Regions from separate parts of the Nonomuraea sp. NPDC001831 genome, predicted to be linked through region 1. Evidence: riboswitches for the same ligand, from Rfam matches in the RefSeq annotation. Region 1 holds a riboswitch; each other region holds the start of a gene.

What was found. Region 1 has a riboswitch for cyclic di-AMP ahead of ACFYYW_RS34900 (C40 family peptidase). Riboswitches for the same ligand answer to the same signal wherever they lie in the genome.
Region 2: linked by a shared signal. The riboswitch ahead of ACFYYW_RS04700 (CHAP domain-containing protein) and the one ahead of ACFYYW_RS34900 (C40 family peptidase) in region 1 are both predicted to bind cyclic di-AMP.
Region 3: linked by a shared signal. The riboswitch ahead of ACFYYW_RS35880 (hypothetical protein) and the one ahead of ACFYYW_RS34900 (C40 family peptidase) in region 1 are both predicted to bind cyclic di-AMP.
Region 4: linked by a shared signal. The riboswitch ahead of ACFYYW_RS29300 (hypothetical protein) and the one ahead of ACFYYW_RS34900 (C40 family peptidase) in region 1 are both predicted to bind cyclic di-AMP.

Annotation. Positions count from the first base shown of each region.
Region 1 is NZ_JBIATU010000013.1:221,748-225,233, reverse strand. Features, by position in the region: gene ACFYYW_RS34905 (3-isopropylmalate dehydrogenase) at 154-1,200, opposite strand; cyclic di-AMP (ydaO/yuaA leader) riboswitch at 1,300-1,461, shown strand; gene ACFYYW_RS34900 (C40 family peptidase) at 1,492-2,055, shown strand; gene ACFYYW_RS34895 (NAD(P)-dependent alcohol dehydrogenase) at 2,039-3,031, opposite strand; gene ACFYYW_RS34890 (DUF2306 domain-containing protein) at 3,224-3,486, shown strand, end outside.
Region 2 is NZ_JBIATU010000001.1:1,069,883-1,073,368, reverse strand. Features, by position in the region: gene ACFYYW_RS04710 (aldo/keto reductase) at 1-197, shown strand, start outside; gene ACFYYW_RS04705 (Gfo/Idh/MocA family protein) at 217-1,170, shown strand; cyclic di-AMP (ydaO/yuaA leader) riboswitch at 1,288-1,425, shown strand; gene ACFYYW_RS04700 (CHAP domain-containing protein) at 1,431-2,135, shown strand; gene ACFYYW_RS04695 (class I SAM-dependent methyltransferase) at 2,190-3,008, opposite strand; gene ACFYYW_RS04690 (YciI family protein) at 3,172-3,486, shown strand, end outside.
Region 3 is NZ_JBIATU010000014.1:133,378-136,863, reverse strand. Features, by position in the region: gene ACFYYW_RS35885 (alpha/beta fold hydrolase) at 48-923, opposite strand; gene ACFYYW_RS35880 (hypothetical protein) at 978-1,685, opposite strand; cyclic di-AMP (ydaO/yuaA leader) riboswitch at 1,861-1,995, opposite strand; gene ACFYYW_RS35875 (DUF5302 domain-containing protein) at 2,161-2,361, opposite strand; gene ACFYYW_RS35870 (MDR family MFS transporter) at 2,409-3,486, opposite strand, start outside.
Region 4 is NZ_JBIATU010000010.1:14,987-18,472, reverse strand. Features, by position in the region: gene ACFYYW_RS29310 (amidohydrolase family protein) at 1-69, opposite strand, end outside; gene sigJ (RNA polymerase sigma factor SigJ) at 229-1,137, shown strand; gene ACFYYW_RS29300 (hypothetical protein) at 1,154-2,119, opposite strand; cyclic di-AMP (ydaO/yuaA leader) riboswitch at 2,125-2,263, opposite strand; gene galT (galactose-1-phosphate uridylyltransferase) at 2,332-3,402, opposite strand; gene ACFYYW_RS29290 (DeoR/GlpR family DNA-binding transcription regulator) at 3,399-3,486, opposite strand, start outside.

The DNA of each region.
Region 1 (3,486 bases):
TGGTAGCTACTGCCCGCGAGCAGTATTCGTACTTCCTAGTGTCTCGCGATTTGGGATGGCAAGAGGCACTTGGGGGGTTCAATCCCGAAGAACGCGAAAAAGCGCCTGGCAGTCCGCGTTCGGACCGCCAGGCGCGTGCGGGGCTAGACGGTCCTAGCCGGCTACTCGCGCGGCGATGTCGTCGCCGATCTCGCTGGTCGTGCGGCCGGCGCGGCCGGTCACCCGCTCGGCGATGTCGGCGGCCACGGCCTGCTCGACCTTGGCGGCCTCGGCGTGCAGGCCGAGGTGGTCGAGGAGCATGCCCACGGACAGGATGGTGGCGGTCGGGTCGGCCTTGCCCTGACCGGCGATGTCGGGCGCGCTGCCGTGCACCGGCTCGAACATGCTCGGCGAGGTGCGCTCGGGGTTGATGTTGCCGCTGGCCGCCAGGCCGATGCCGCCGGCGATCGCGGCGCCGAGGTCGGTGATGATGTCGCCGAACAGGTTGTCGGTGACGATCACGTCGAAGCGCTCGGGCTGGGTGACGAAGAACATCGAGGCCGCGTCGATGTGGCTGTAGTCGGTGGTGACGTCGGGGAACTCCGCGGCCACGCGGTTGACCGTGCGCTGCCACAGGTCGCCGGCGAAGGTGAGCACGTTTGTCTTGTGGACGAGCGTGAGCTTCTTGCGGGGCCGCGACTGGGCCTTCTGGAAGGCGTAACGCACGACGCGCTCGACGCCGTGGGCGGTGTTCAGCGACTCCTGGGTGGCGATCTCGTGCGGCGTGCCGCGGCGCATGACGCCGCCGGTGCCCGCGTAGAGGCCCTCGGTGCCCTCGCGGACGACGACCATGTCGATGTGCTCGGCGGTGGCGCCGGCCAGCGCGGTCTCGACGCCGGGGAACAGCTTGACCGGCCGCAGGTTGACGTAGTGGTCGAACTCGAACCGGAGCTTGAGCAGCAGGTCGCGCTCCAGGATGCCGGGCGGCACGCTGGGGTCGCCCACGGCGCCGAGCAGGATCGCGTCGTAGCCGCGCAGCTCTTCGAGCACCGCGTCGGGCAGCGTCTCGCCCGTGCGGTGGTAGCGGGCTGCGCCCAGGTCGTAGTGGGTGGGCTCGATCTTCGTGCCCACGGCCTCCAGGACCTTGAGCCCTTCGGCTACGACCTCGGCGCCGATGCCATCCCCGGGGATGACGGCCAGGCGGATGTTACGCGACTCCATGGGCGGTACCTTACCGGCTCGTCTCGGCTGACGAACACATCATCTCAACAACCGGACAATCCGTTTTGGGGGGATTGCGACCTTTTGACCGTTTCGTTAGAGTCCGACGAGCCTAATCCACGCAGCCGCTGCGTGGAGCCGGGGACCCATCTTTTCCCCCCGGGGCGAATCGGCTGCGCCTCTCCCCCGAGAGCGCCGCCGTAGGGCTACTTCCAGGCCCGAGCCCGTCAGCTAACCCGGTCGGCCACGTGGAAGGACAGTCCCCTGTCTAGCATCGCCATCTTTTTGGCGGTGGCAGCGGGCGCCGCAGGTCTCGCGCCTGCCGCCCCCGCGGCTCCCGCCGCTCCGGCCGCCCCCGCCCCCTCCGTCACCCTCACCGGCCCCCAGGTGAAACAGGTCCAGGAACGGCACGTGCCGAAACCGGCCTGGAAGGTCGCCCTCGAATACGCCATGGACAAGCGCGGCACCCCGTACGTGTGGGGCGGCGCCAGCGAACGGGGCTACGACTGCTCGGGCCTCATGCTCCGGGCCTACGAGGACGCCGGCATCGAGCTCCCCAGAACCGCCGCGGAGCAGTACGGCGCCTTCTCCAGGAAGATCTCCTGGAAGGACCTCAAGCCAGGCGACCTGGTGTTCTTCAGCGGCCTCGGCCACGTCGGCATGATCTCCAAGCCCGGCTACATGGTCCACTCCCCCCACACCGGCGACGTGGTGAAGGAGGAACGCCTGTCGCAGTGGCGCAGGCAGGCCTTCGTCGGCGCGGTACGCCCCGACCCCAAGGGCGTCAAGCGCTGGGCCGACTACAAGCAGCTCCAGAAGGCCCCCGCCCCCGCCATGCTCACCGCGACCCTGTGACGACGACCTTCCCCGGGGCGTGCCCCTCCTCCTGGTAGCGGACGGCCGCCGGGAGCTCGCCGAAGGGGAAGGTCCGGTCGATGACCGGGGTGACCGCGCCCCGCTCGATCAGCCCGGTCAGCGTCAGCAGGTTCGCCCTGTTGCTCCCGCAGCGGACGACGTCCGCCCTGACGATCCGCTGCGGGACGAAGGGCCCCGACGCGAGCGCGGCGAACATGTGGCCGGCCGGCTGCACCCAGCGGCCGGCCGGCCCGCCGACCAGCACGTACGTGCCCTTCCTGGTCAGCACGCGGCGGCAGTCCGCGAGCCGGCGACCGCCCGCCACGTCGAGCAGCAGGTCGAAGCGCCGGCCCGAGGCCGCGAAGTCCTCCTTGGTGTGGTCGATGACGTCGTCCGCGCCGAGCGAGCGGACCAGGTCCGCGTTCCGCCCGCTGCACACGCCCGTGACGTGCGCCCCCAGCGCCTTGGCGAGCTGCACGGCGAACGTGCCCACGCCGCCGGACGCGCCGTTGACCAGCACCTTCTGGCCCGGCTGGAGGCGTCCCTCGTCGCGCAGCGCGATCAGCGCGGTGTTGGCCGCCATCGGCACCGCCGCCGCCTGCTCGAACGACAGTCCCGCCGGTTTGGGCGCCACCTCGCCCTGCCGCAGGCAGACGTACTCGCCGAAGCCGCCCCCCAGCGACATCGCGTACACCTCGTCGCCGGGACGGAACAGCGTGACGTCCTTGCCGGCCGCCTCGACCTCCCCCGCCACGTCGGCCCCCAGGACGGCGATGCGCGGCCGGCGCAGCCCGACCCCGCCGCCCATGACCCGGGCCAGGTACGGCTCCCCCCGCATGAAGTGCCAGTCGTAGGGCTGCACGGACGTGGCCCGCACCCGGACCAGCACCTCGTCGTCGCGCGGCACGGGCCGCTCGACGTCGGTCAGGACGAGCTGGTCGGGCGAGCCGAACGAGCTTAGGACGTACGCCTTCATCGTTTTCTCCCTCGTGCCGCTGATGTGCCGCTGATGTGCCGCCAGTGTGGGCGTGACCTGCGCGGACGCTCAACGGTCGAAAGGCGACGGCTCGATGGCCGAAAGTACGACCGCCCGCCCGCCGATGGTGCGAACCGGGATGGGCCGTCCGCGCGATGACCGGGCACGGGCGCAGGCGGCACGCTCTCAGGCATGAGATGGATCGCACCCGCCGGGCTGCTCGCGCTCAGCGTCGTCCCGCTGGTCGCCGGCGCAATCCGGCTGACCGAACTGGCCGCCGGCGCCCCGGTCACGGCGGACAACGGGCGTTTCTTCGCCATGCCCGTGCCGGTGCTGCTGCACATCCCGGCTTCGCTGGCGTTCTGCGTCCTCGGCACGTTCCAGTTCCAGGCCCGGTTCCGGGCCGGGCGGCCGGGGTGGCACCGCGCGGCCGGGCGGGTGCTGGTGGCGTGCGG
Region 2 (3,486 bases), on a different contig from region 1:
CTCCCGCCCAGATCGTGCTCCGCTGGCACCTGCAGCTCGGCAACGTGGTGATCCCCAAGTCGGTCACGCCGTCGCGGATCGAGGAGAACATCGACGTGTTCGACTTCATCCTCGACACCGAGGACATGGCGGCCATCGGCGCGATGAACGCGGGGCGGCGGATCGGGCCCGACCCCGACTCGTTCAACCTGACCTGAGCGCTCTACGATCTCGGTCGTGCGAGATTTCACCTGGGGAATAGCGGCGACCGGCGGCATCGCGCGTACCGTGGGGGCGGCCATCGTGGCCGAGCCCGGCATGCGGGTGGGCGCCGTCGGCTCGCGGAGCCCGCTCAGGGCGCGGGCGCTGGCCGACGAGCTGGGCGCGGAGTCGGCCTACGGCTCCTACGAGGCCCTGTGCGCCGATCCGGCCCTCGACGCCATCTACGTCGCCACGCCGCACGCCCAGCATCTGCAGGTGGCCGAGGCCGCCATCGCGGCGGGCAAGTCGGTGCTGTGCGAGAAGCCGCTGGCGGCCGACGTGGCCGACGCCGAGCGCATGGTGGCGCTGGCCCGCGCGGCCGGGGTCTTCCTCATGGAGGCCATGTGGATGCGCTTCAACCCGCTCATCCAGCAGGTGGCGGCCGATCCGCGCTTCGGTGAGATCCGGTCGGTGCGGGCCTCGTTCGGCTTCGCGCTGCCCTACGACCCCGCCCACCGGCTGTGGGCGCCGGAGCTGGGCGGCGGGGCCCTGCTCGACCTGGGGATCTACCCGTTCGGGCTGGCCCAGCTGCTGCTCGGCATGCCCGCGGAGCTGCGCATGGCCGGCTCGCTGGCGCCCAGCGGGGTCGACGCCGAGGCCGGCGGGCTGCTGCTGTACCCGGACGGGCGGCGGGCCCTGGTCGACGTGTCGCTGCTGGCACATCACGCCAACGACGCGAGCGTGGTGGGCACGTCGATGCGGGCCGACATCCTGGCGCCGTTCTGGGCGCCGCAGCGGGTGCTGCTGTCGGGGCCGTCGATGGAGACGGAGGAGCTGGTGCTCGACCCGGCCGACAACGGTTACGCGGGCGAGCTGCGCGAGGTGCGCGCGGCCACGGTCGAGGGCCGCACGGAGAGCGCGATCATGCCGCTTGACGAATCCCTTGCCATGATGGGGCTTCTGGCCGAGGCGCGGGCGCAACTCGCCTAGCTGGACCTTTAGCCACTTGCCTGACTCTTGCCCGATGTATTACCTTGTGGGGCATCTCGCGGCAGACGTCCGGTTTGTCCGGCTTTGTCCAACCATCGCAAGACATTTCACAGGATCGTCCTGTGACCGCTGAATCCGCCTCCGGGCGGAACCGGGGACCCACGTCCTTTGGGGTGAATCGGCACTTCGGTGCCGTAGGGCAGCTTCCACGTCCGAACCCGTCAGCTAACCCGGTAAGCGGCATGGAAGCAAGGAGTCACATGCCCTCGATGGCCAAGCACCGTCCCCTCCGTGCCCCGAAGATCACCTACGCCCGCGCCGCGCTCGGCGCGGCCGTCCTCGCCTCCGCCCTCGGCGCCCACGCCACCGCTGCCGCCGCCGACAGCGCCGGCCCGGCCGCCGCGACCGGCCACTCGGCCGTCGCGCCACAGGCCGCCGCCCACACCCGCAAGGCGGAGGAGACCCAGGTCAACGTCACCGCCCAGCAGGTCCTGGCGATGGCCAGGGCCCAGGTCGGCACCTCCGAGAACGCCTACGGCGGCGGCACCAAGTTCCAGAAGTGGTACGCCGACTCCCAGCGCGCCGCCGAGACCATCGCCCGCGACGGCGGCACCCGCGCGATGTACCTGAACGCCCCCTGGTGCTCGATCTTCGTCTCCTGGGTCGGCGAGCACACCGGCGCCCGCCCCCAGGTCGGCTGGGACGCCTGGACCGTGGCCCACGCCAAGTGGTTCGCCGCCAACGACCGCTGGGGCACCGAGGCCAGGCCCGGCGCGGTGGTCTTCTTCTCCTGGGGCGGCAGCAAGAGCCTGGACGCTATCCAGCACGTCGGCTTCGTCGTCAAGGACAACGGCGACGGCACGATCTCCACGATCGAGGGCAACACCGGCAACGGCAAGGTCGAGGAGCGCGTCCGTCCGAAGTCGCAGGTCGTCGGCTACGGATACCCCCAGTACGCGAGCTGACCTCCCGCCGCTCCGAGCGCGCGTCCCGCACGAGGGACGCGCGCTCGCCGCGTCTCAGGGCCGGACCGCCACCAGCGAGTAGAGGATCGGCAGGTGCGAGTCCCCGAACGGGAACCGGTACCGGCCGTCCGGGCCCTCGGGCAGCAGGCCGCGCGGGTCGAGGTCGGTCTCGACGTGCTCGCCCAGCTCGGCCACCGTGAACCCGGCGCGCGCCGCCGCCGTGACGATCTCCCCCACCGAGTACGGGTACTCGACCGCCTCATGCGTCTCGGTCACCACCGCGGCGTCGGCGTACGTGCCGGTCACCGTCTCCTTGTGGGCCTGGCCGCCGCCGTAGGGCCAGTCGGCCACCAGCGGATCGAGCGAGGCCACCGTCTGGTAGGCCGGATGCAGGTCGACCAGCACCAGCCGCCCGCCGGGCCGCAGCACCATGGCCGCGCCGCGCATCCAGGCGTCCAGGTCGCCGATCCAGCACAGGACGCCGTACGTGGCCACCGCCACGTCGAAGCCGCCGGCCAGCTCCGCCGGCAGCCGCTGCGTGTCGGCCTCCACGAACGTGGCCGCCAGCCCGGCCCTGGCCGCCAGGTCGCGGGCGCGCTCGACCGCCACCGGGGAGAAGTCGACGCCGGTCACCCGCGCTCCGAGGCGGGCCCAGCTCAGCGTGTCCAGGCCGAAGTGGCACTGCAGGTGGAGCAGGTCCCGGCCGGCGACGTCGCCGGCCAGGCGGCGTTCGAGCGGGTAGAGCGTCTGCCGGCCGGCGAGGAAGGCGTCGACGTCGTAGAACCGGTCGGTGGAGGTGGAGCCGTGAACGCGGGCACGCTCGTCCCACAGGGCCCGGTTGGGGACGGGGGCGTCTTGTGCGGGTTGGGGCATGGGGCGAGGATGGCACATCGGCCACCCGGCCGCACGACCGGTACGGTGCCCTGGAAGCGGACGGCCGGCGCCCGCGTGTCGATCCGGCCGGCGCCCGTTCGACGCTTCGGCGAGGCCGGCTCCGCCCCGGGGCCGCGGACGGAAGGACGCCAGGGTGAAATTCATGATCGTCGGCAAGGCGAACGGGGAGACCGAGGCCGGGGCGCTGCCCAGCCAGGAGCTCGTCGACAACATGCACGCCTACAACGAGGCGCTGGCCAAGGCGGGGGTGCTGCTGGCCGCCGAAGGGCTCTACCCGAGCTCGCAGGGCGCGCAGATCGCCTACAGCGGCGGCCGGGCCACGGTGATCGACGGCCCGTTCACCGAGGCCAAGGAGCTGATCGCGGGGTTCTGGCTGATCCAGGTGAAGTCCAGGGAGGAGGCTCTGGAATGGGCCATGCGCGTGCCCGTCCCGGAAGGCTATGACGGCATCGGCCTG
Region 3 (3,486 bases), on a different contig from region 1:
CGTGGGGCGGGCCGTGGGGCGGGCCGTGGGGCGGGCCGTGCGGCGGGTCACGCGGCGGGCTCCGGCCGGGCGGGCGTCGCGGAGCCGGTGTGGGCGGTGATCTCGGCGATGATCGCGGACCAGAGGGGGCGCGGCAGGTCGTGGCCCATGCCGGGGTAGGTGACCAGGCGGGCGCCCGGGATGGCGGCGGCCGTGGCCCGCCCGCCGGCGAGCGGCACGAGCTGATCGTCCTCGCCGTGGATGACCAGCGCGGGCACCTTCAGCCCGCCCAGCGCGGACGTGCGGTCGCCCGAGGCCATGATGGCGGCGAGCTGGCGGGCGGTGCCGGCCGGGTCGTGGCAGCGGTCGAAGGCGAGCCCGGCCAGCCTGGTGACGCGTTCGCGGTCCAGCTCCCAGCCGGGGGACCCGAGCACGGCCCAGGTGGTCAGCGCGCCGGCGACGACCCCCTCGCGGTCGGTCGCGGGCTTGGCGAGGAGCACCGCGGCGGCCGCCTCGGTCGGCGGGGCCGCCTGCGGGCTGGGCGTGGACATGATCGAGGTCAGGCTCAGCACGCGGGCGGGGTGCCGGATGGCCAGCGCCTGGGCGATCATCCCGCCCATCGAGGCGCCGACGACGTGCGCGGCGGGCAGGCCCAGGACGTCCATGAGCCCGGCGCTGTCGTCGGCCAGGTCGTCCAGCACGTACGGCGAGGGCGCACCCCATGCGGGCACGCCCTCGTCGTGGAGGTGGGTGGACAGGCCCGCGTCGCGGTTGTCGAACCTGATGACGTGGTGGCCCTGCTCGGCCAGGAGTTCGCAGAACTCGTCGTCCCAGTGGATGAGCTGGGCGCCGAGTCCCATGATGAGCAGCAGGGGCCTGCCTTCCGGGGAGCCGAAGCTCTCGTAGGCGATCTCGATGCCGTTGGCGGCTGCACGCTGGATCACAGCGACCAGAATGTCATTCTGGTCGTGGGGCGTAAAGAGCGGTCTGCCCCGAGATCAGTCGTTGAGGAGCTTGCGCAGACGCTCGCCGCCGAGCACCACGCCGCCGCCGGCCAGCACGAGCACGCCGGCCATCACGGTGCCGCCCATCGCGACGGTCTTCCCGACCTGGCCGCCGGCGGAACCGGCCGCGTCGTCGGCGGGCTTTTCGGCCAGCACCTTGGGGGGCTCGGCCGGGTTGTCGTCGAACCGGCCCCATGCGCCGGTGGAGAAGGCCACGGGGTAGTTCTTCTTGCCCTTGCCGTCGCCCCACTTGGTGATGACGTAGTCGATCTTGATGTGGCCCTGGCCGCCGTTGCCGTCCACGCCGAGCGTGTCGGGGTTGAAGGTGCCGCCGGTCAGCTCGGCGAAGGTCTTGGCGTCGAGGTCGAGCATGACGCCGCGGCTGGAGGGCTCGCCGGGGCCGCGGTCGCCCACGAAGAACGGCATCTTCTTGCCGTTGTAGGTCACGTAACCCTCGGTCATGAGGGGCCAGCTGGGGCTGGCGGCCAGGCCCTTCTGCATGGGCTTGCCGCTGGCGGGCAGGCCGGTGTCGCCGGCGCGGCCGGAGGAGTCGTCCCAGAAGTACGAGGCCTTCGTGGAACCCTTGAGCAGGATCTTCTGGTCGTCGCCGGTGTCGGCGTGGGCGCCGGTGGCGGAGATCGTCAGCGCGCCCATGGCGGACACGGACAGCAGAGCGAGAGAGCGCAGGCCAAATCGAGACATGAAGCAGTGAAGTCCTTCGCGAGGGGACAGGGGGAACGCGCGTGACTACGGTGCGTAACCGGGCAGAGCGCCGAAAAGGTGGTTACGCGGCGCGTGGGGGAAGTCAGGGAAGAGACCGCTCAGCAGGCGGTCGTCACTACACTGTCCGGGGGTACGACGAGGTGGTACATGCGTGAAGTCCTCTCCATCTCGCCTACCGGGTTAGCTGACGGGTTCGGGCGTGGAGATGCCCTACCGGCACATGGCCGGACTCACCCCAATGAGATGGGTCCCCGGTTCCCGACAGGTCGGGATTCGGCGCCAGCTGTCGTCCCTCTCCTGGTAGGGACTACGCCACCAGCTGGTAATTGGTTAAGACCGTACCCAGAGATTCGGACAAATACAAACGAATCGTCATGAACCGGGTAAAGATCTACCTATCATGGCAAAGAGAAAGGGGGCACGGCATGCCGTACCCCCTGCTAAATCGGGCCTTTCAGCCGCCGCTCTTGCGCCTGAAGGATCTTTTACTCGCTGCCGGACCGTGCGCCCCGTGGATCTTCGACGGGTCCACGCCCCTGCCACCCGCGGCCGACTCGGCCTGCTGCCCGCGCTTGCGTTCCAACGCCTCGCGGAACTTGCGCTTCATCTCGTCCTCGGGAGTCTCGCTGACTTCCGGCTCCGGTGTTTCCGCCATGAGGACCTCCTGGTTCTGGGGACATCCACAGCTTCGCACGACGTCGCTTACGACGCGAAACCGGCCTCCACTCTGCTTTCCGCGGCGGGCGCCTGCTCCAGCCGCCTGCCGGGCATCATGACCAGCGCGACCAGGGCGATCACCGCGCCCGCCACGCCCAGCGACGGGATGACCACGGCCGCCGCCGAGGCGTGCGCGGCCGCGAGCCCGTGGACGGGCGCGTCCGTGGTGATGACCGACGTGTACGCGGTGCCGGCCAGCGCCAGCGCCACCGAGCCGCCGATCTGCCGGAAGAAGGTGAGGTTGGCCGAGGCCGTGCCGATGTACCGCGGCGGGACGGCCTGCTGCACGGCCACGGTCAGCCCCGACAACATCGGCCCCATGCCGAGCCCGAGCAGCGCCATCCACCCGGCCAGCAGCAGGCCGTCGGTGCGCACGGTGAGGTTCAGGCACAGCAGGCTGCCGGCTGCCAGCAGGAACGGCGCCCCGACCAGCCACGGCTTGTACGTGCGCGTCCTGGACATCAGCGTGCCCATGAGCGCGCTGCCCGCCACCATGGCCAGCGTCATCGGGTAGATCCTCAGCCCGGACTCGGTGGCGCTGACGCCCAGCGCCTGCTGGAAGTAGCGGGGCAGGAACACCACGCCGGCGTACATGCAGAAGGCGGTGAAGAAGGAGGTCGCGTTGACCAGCGTGTACGTACGGTCCCGGAACAGGTGCATCGGCATGACCGGGTTCGCCACCCGCAACTCGACCAGCACGAACGCGGCCAGCAGCACCAGCGCCAGCAGGATCGGCCCGGCCACGGACGGGGACGTCCAGGAGTTGCCGTCCAGGCCCTTCTCGGTCAGGCCGAGCAGCAGGGCGCTGATGGCCACGCTGAACACCGCGATGCCCGCGTAGTCCGGCCGGCCCCCGCCGCCGGTGCCCGCACGGAACGGCAGCCGCAGCACCACGATCGCGATCAGCACGATCCCGAGCGGCACGTTCACGTAGAAGGCCCACCGCCAGCTCGCGTGGTCGGTGAACAACCCGCCCAGGAAGGGCCCGGCCAGGTACGTCAAGGCCATCACGCCGCCGAGCGCGCCCTGCACGCGGGCGCCGTTGCGTCCGGGCGGGAACATC
Region 4 (3,486 bases), on a different contig from region 1:
CACCACGTCGGCCGTCGCGATGGTGTGCTCGCCATCGAACACCCTGACGTCGCGGATCAATGTACGCATCGAAGCTCTCCCTCGTGAGCCGTGAACCCTCGGACGCCATCACAGAGGGGCAACCGGCCGGGAACTGTGACATGAGTGGCATAGATCACGCTTGATGGCTTCATGTCACAATCGCCGCTCGTCGGGACTCTTCGGTTGCGACAGATGAGGAGACCCGCCATGACACCGACCCCGCAGCACCCCGCCGACGCCGCCACCGAGCAGTTCCTCGGCTACCGGGAACTGCTGTTCTCCGTGGTCTACAACATGCTCGGCAGCGTCGCCGACACCGAGGACGTGCTGCAGGAGGCGTGGCTGGCCTGGTCCGCCCGGCACCGCAGGCCGGAGGCCGGACCGGTGGAGAACGTCCGGGCCTACCTGGTGCGGATCGCGGTGAACCAGGCGCTCGCCCGGCGGGCGGACCTGAGCCGCCGGCAGGAGACCTACGTCGGCCCGTGGCTGCCGGAACCGCTGGTCACGGCCCCGGACAACGCCGGGGGCGCCGCCGGGAGCGGGGAGTCGTTGTCGATGGCGGTGCTGGTCGTGCTGGAGACGCTGTCACCGCTGGAACGAGCGGTCTTCGTGCTGCACGAGGTGTTCGGGTTCAGTCATCTGGAGACGGCCGACATCCTCGGGCGCACGCCGGCGGCGGTCCGGCAGCTCGCGGCCCGCGCCCGTCGCCACGTTCATGCCCGCCGTCCGCGTCACCGGACCGAGCCCGGCGTGCACGCCGAGGTGACCGAGCGGTTCGCCGCGGCCGCCCTCGGCGGTGACCTGCGGGCCCTGCTGGAGGTGCTGGCGCCGGAGGTGACCCTGTGGACCGACGGTGGCGGCAAGGGGCCCGCCACCAGCCTGCACCCGGTCCACGGCCGGGACGAGGTGGCTGCGATCTTCATGTCCGTGGCCGCGACGCTGACCCCCGGCGCGGTGGACCTGCGCCACCGGCGGGTGGCCGGGGATCCGTGCGCGCTGGTCTTCTCCGGTGGCGGCCCGCTGGCCGTGGTCGTCGTCGATCTCACGCCCGAGGGCGACCGGATCGCCGCCGTTTACTCCGTCACCAACCCCGACAAGCTGACCGGCATTCGCTGAGCCGCCGGCCCCGCGGCTAGTTCATCGAGATGTGCACGTGGTCGTAGTGGTTCTCGGTGATGCTGCCGCGGTCGGACATCGAGCGCCAGCCCGAGCCCTGGTTGATGCGCTGCTTCCAGATCACGTACTTGACGCCCAGCTTGGCCTTGTTCTTCAGGGCCCAGTCGGCCAGCCGGTCGCCGAGCGCGTTGTTGACGGCGCTCGGCATGGTGCCGCCCGTGCTCATCATGAAGTCGCAGGCCCGGCCGAGCGGGTGCTCGCCGCTGGAGCCGGCCCGGAAGCAGCCCACCTCGTACGGCAGCGAGAAGTTCTTCTGCACCTGCGCGCGCATCAGCCGGGTGCGCGGCGTGATGTTGTCCGAGCCGGCCGGCAGCTCGGGCGCCCAGCTCCCGTCGGACTTCTTGCCCGGCCCGAACGGCACGAGGTCCTGGAGCTTCTTCTTGATGTCGTCGATGACGTCCTGGGCGTCGTCGCGCTGCTCGGCCACCTCCGCCGTGCCCGCCTTCAGCTGCGTCGCGAGCGCGGCGGCGGCCGTGGCGGCCTTCTTCTGGTCGTCGCGGGCCTTGGCCACGCTGTCCACGACCGCCTGCTGCTCGGCGGTGAGCTGTTCGAGCACGGCCGCGCCGCCGCCGTCCGGGGTCAGCATGAAGCCCGGCAGGGAGGCGTCGCGGCTCTGGTAGCGCAGCCGGGCGATCTCGGCGACCCGCTGCTCGGCCGTGGCGACCGCCTGCTCGGCGGCGGTGAGCCGCTGCTGGGCGGCGGTGGCGGCCTGCTGGGCCTTGGCCAGCTCGACCCGCTTGAGGTTGTACGTCTCGATCAGCTTGTCGACCTTGCGGTTGAGCTGCTTGAGCTGGGCCCGCAGCTGCGCCTCCGACGGCTTGGGCGCGGCTGACGCCGAGACTGAGGCGGCGGCCGGCTGGACGAGCAGGGCGGTGGCGGTGATGAGACCGACGGCAAGACTCGCGGGGGACGAAGCCGCCACGTGGTTGTTCCTCTCCCTCTGCCGGCCGGGTTAGCTGACGGGTTCGGGCACGGGAGCATTCCCTACCACTTACGCGGATTCACCCCGGATGCGATGGGTCCCCGGCTCCCGGGCAACACGCCCGGGATTAGGCGTACAACGACCGTTATGGCCGGTGTCTAACGGGATATTAGTGGTAGATCACGAGTCATGCGACTTTAATGAGAAACCAATTAGTGATCAATTCGTGATCGCAACATGCGTGCCGCCTCCTCCGGCAGCACGTCGTTGACGAAGGCCCCCATGGCCGACTCCGAGCCCGCCAGGTACTTCAGCTTCCCGGGCGCCCGCCTGATGCTGAACAGCTCCAGGTGCAGGTAGGCCAGCTCGCGGCCGTACCGCACCGGCGCCTGGTGCCAGGCCGAGATGTACGGCATCGCCACCCCGAACAGCGCGTCGAGCGCCCGCAGCACCGAGGTGTACAGCGGCGCGAACGCGGCCCGCTCCTCCTCCGACAGCGCCGCCAGGTCGGGCACCTGCCGGTGCGGATACACGTGCACCTCGAACGGCCAGCGCGCGGCGGCCGGGACGAACGCCGTCCAGAGCTCGTTGGCGGCCACCACCCGCGTGCCGGCGGCCCGCTCGGCGGCCAGCACGTCGGCGAACAGGTTGCCGCCCGTGTGCCGCGAGGCGGCCCCGAGCTGGAGCTTGGTGCGCGGGGTCACGTAGGGGTAGGCGTAGATCTGCCCGTGCGGGTGGGGGAGCGTGATGCCGATCTCCTCGCCCCTGTTCTCGAAGCAGAACACCTGCTCGACGCCCTCGATGCCGGACAGCTCGGCCGTGCGGTCGGCCCACGCCTCCATCACCAGCCTGACCTGGGCGTTGGAGAGCCTGGAGAAGGAGGAGGAGTGGTCGGAGGTGAAGCAGACCACCTCACACCGCCCGACACCCGGCCGCACCTCACTCAGGCCACCGACATCCCCGTAAGTCCCAAAATTTCCGGAGAAAGAGGGAAAGCGGTTCTCGAACACCACCACGTCATAGTCGTGGGCCGGGATCTCCGACGCCCGCGTGTCGGACGACGGGCACAACGGGCACTCGTCGGCCGGCGGCAGGAACGTGCGCGTCTGCCGGTGGCCGGCGATCGCGATCCACTCCTCGGTCAGCGGGTCGTAGCGCAGCTCGGAGGCCACCGGCCGCGGGTCGAGCGGCCGCCGGTCGATCGCGCTCCGGTCAGCGTCGTCGCGCCGGTCGAAGTAGATCAGCTCTCGGCCGTCTGCCAGGTGGGTGATGGTGCGCTTCAAGGCGTGCCCTCCGCGATGATCAGTTCTCCGGCCCGTTCGGCCAGTTCGGTGCGTGCTTCCTCGGGCAGCCCCGCGTCGCTGATG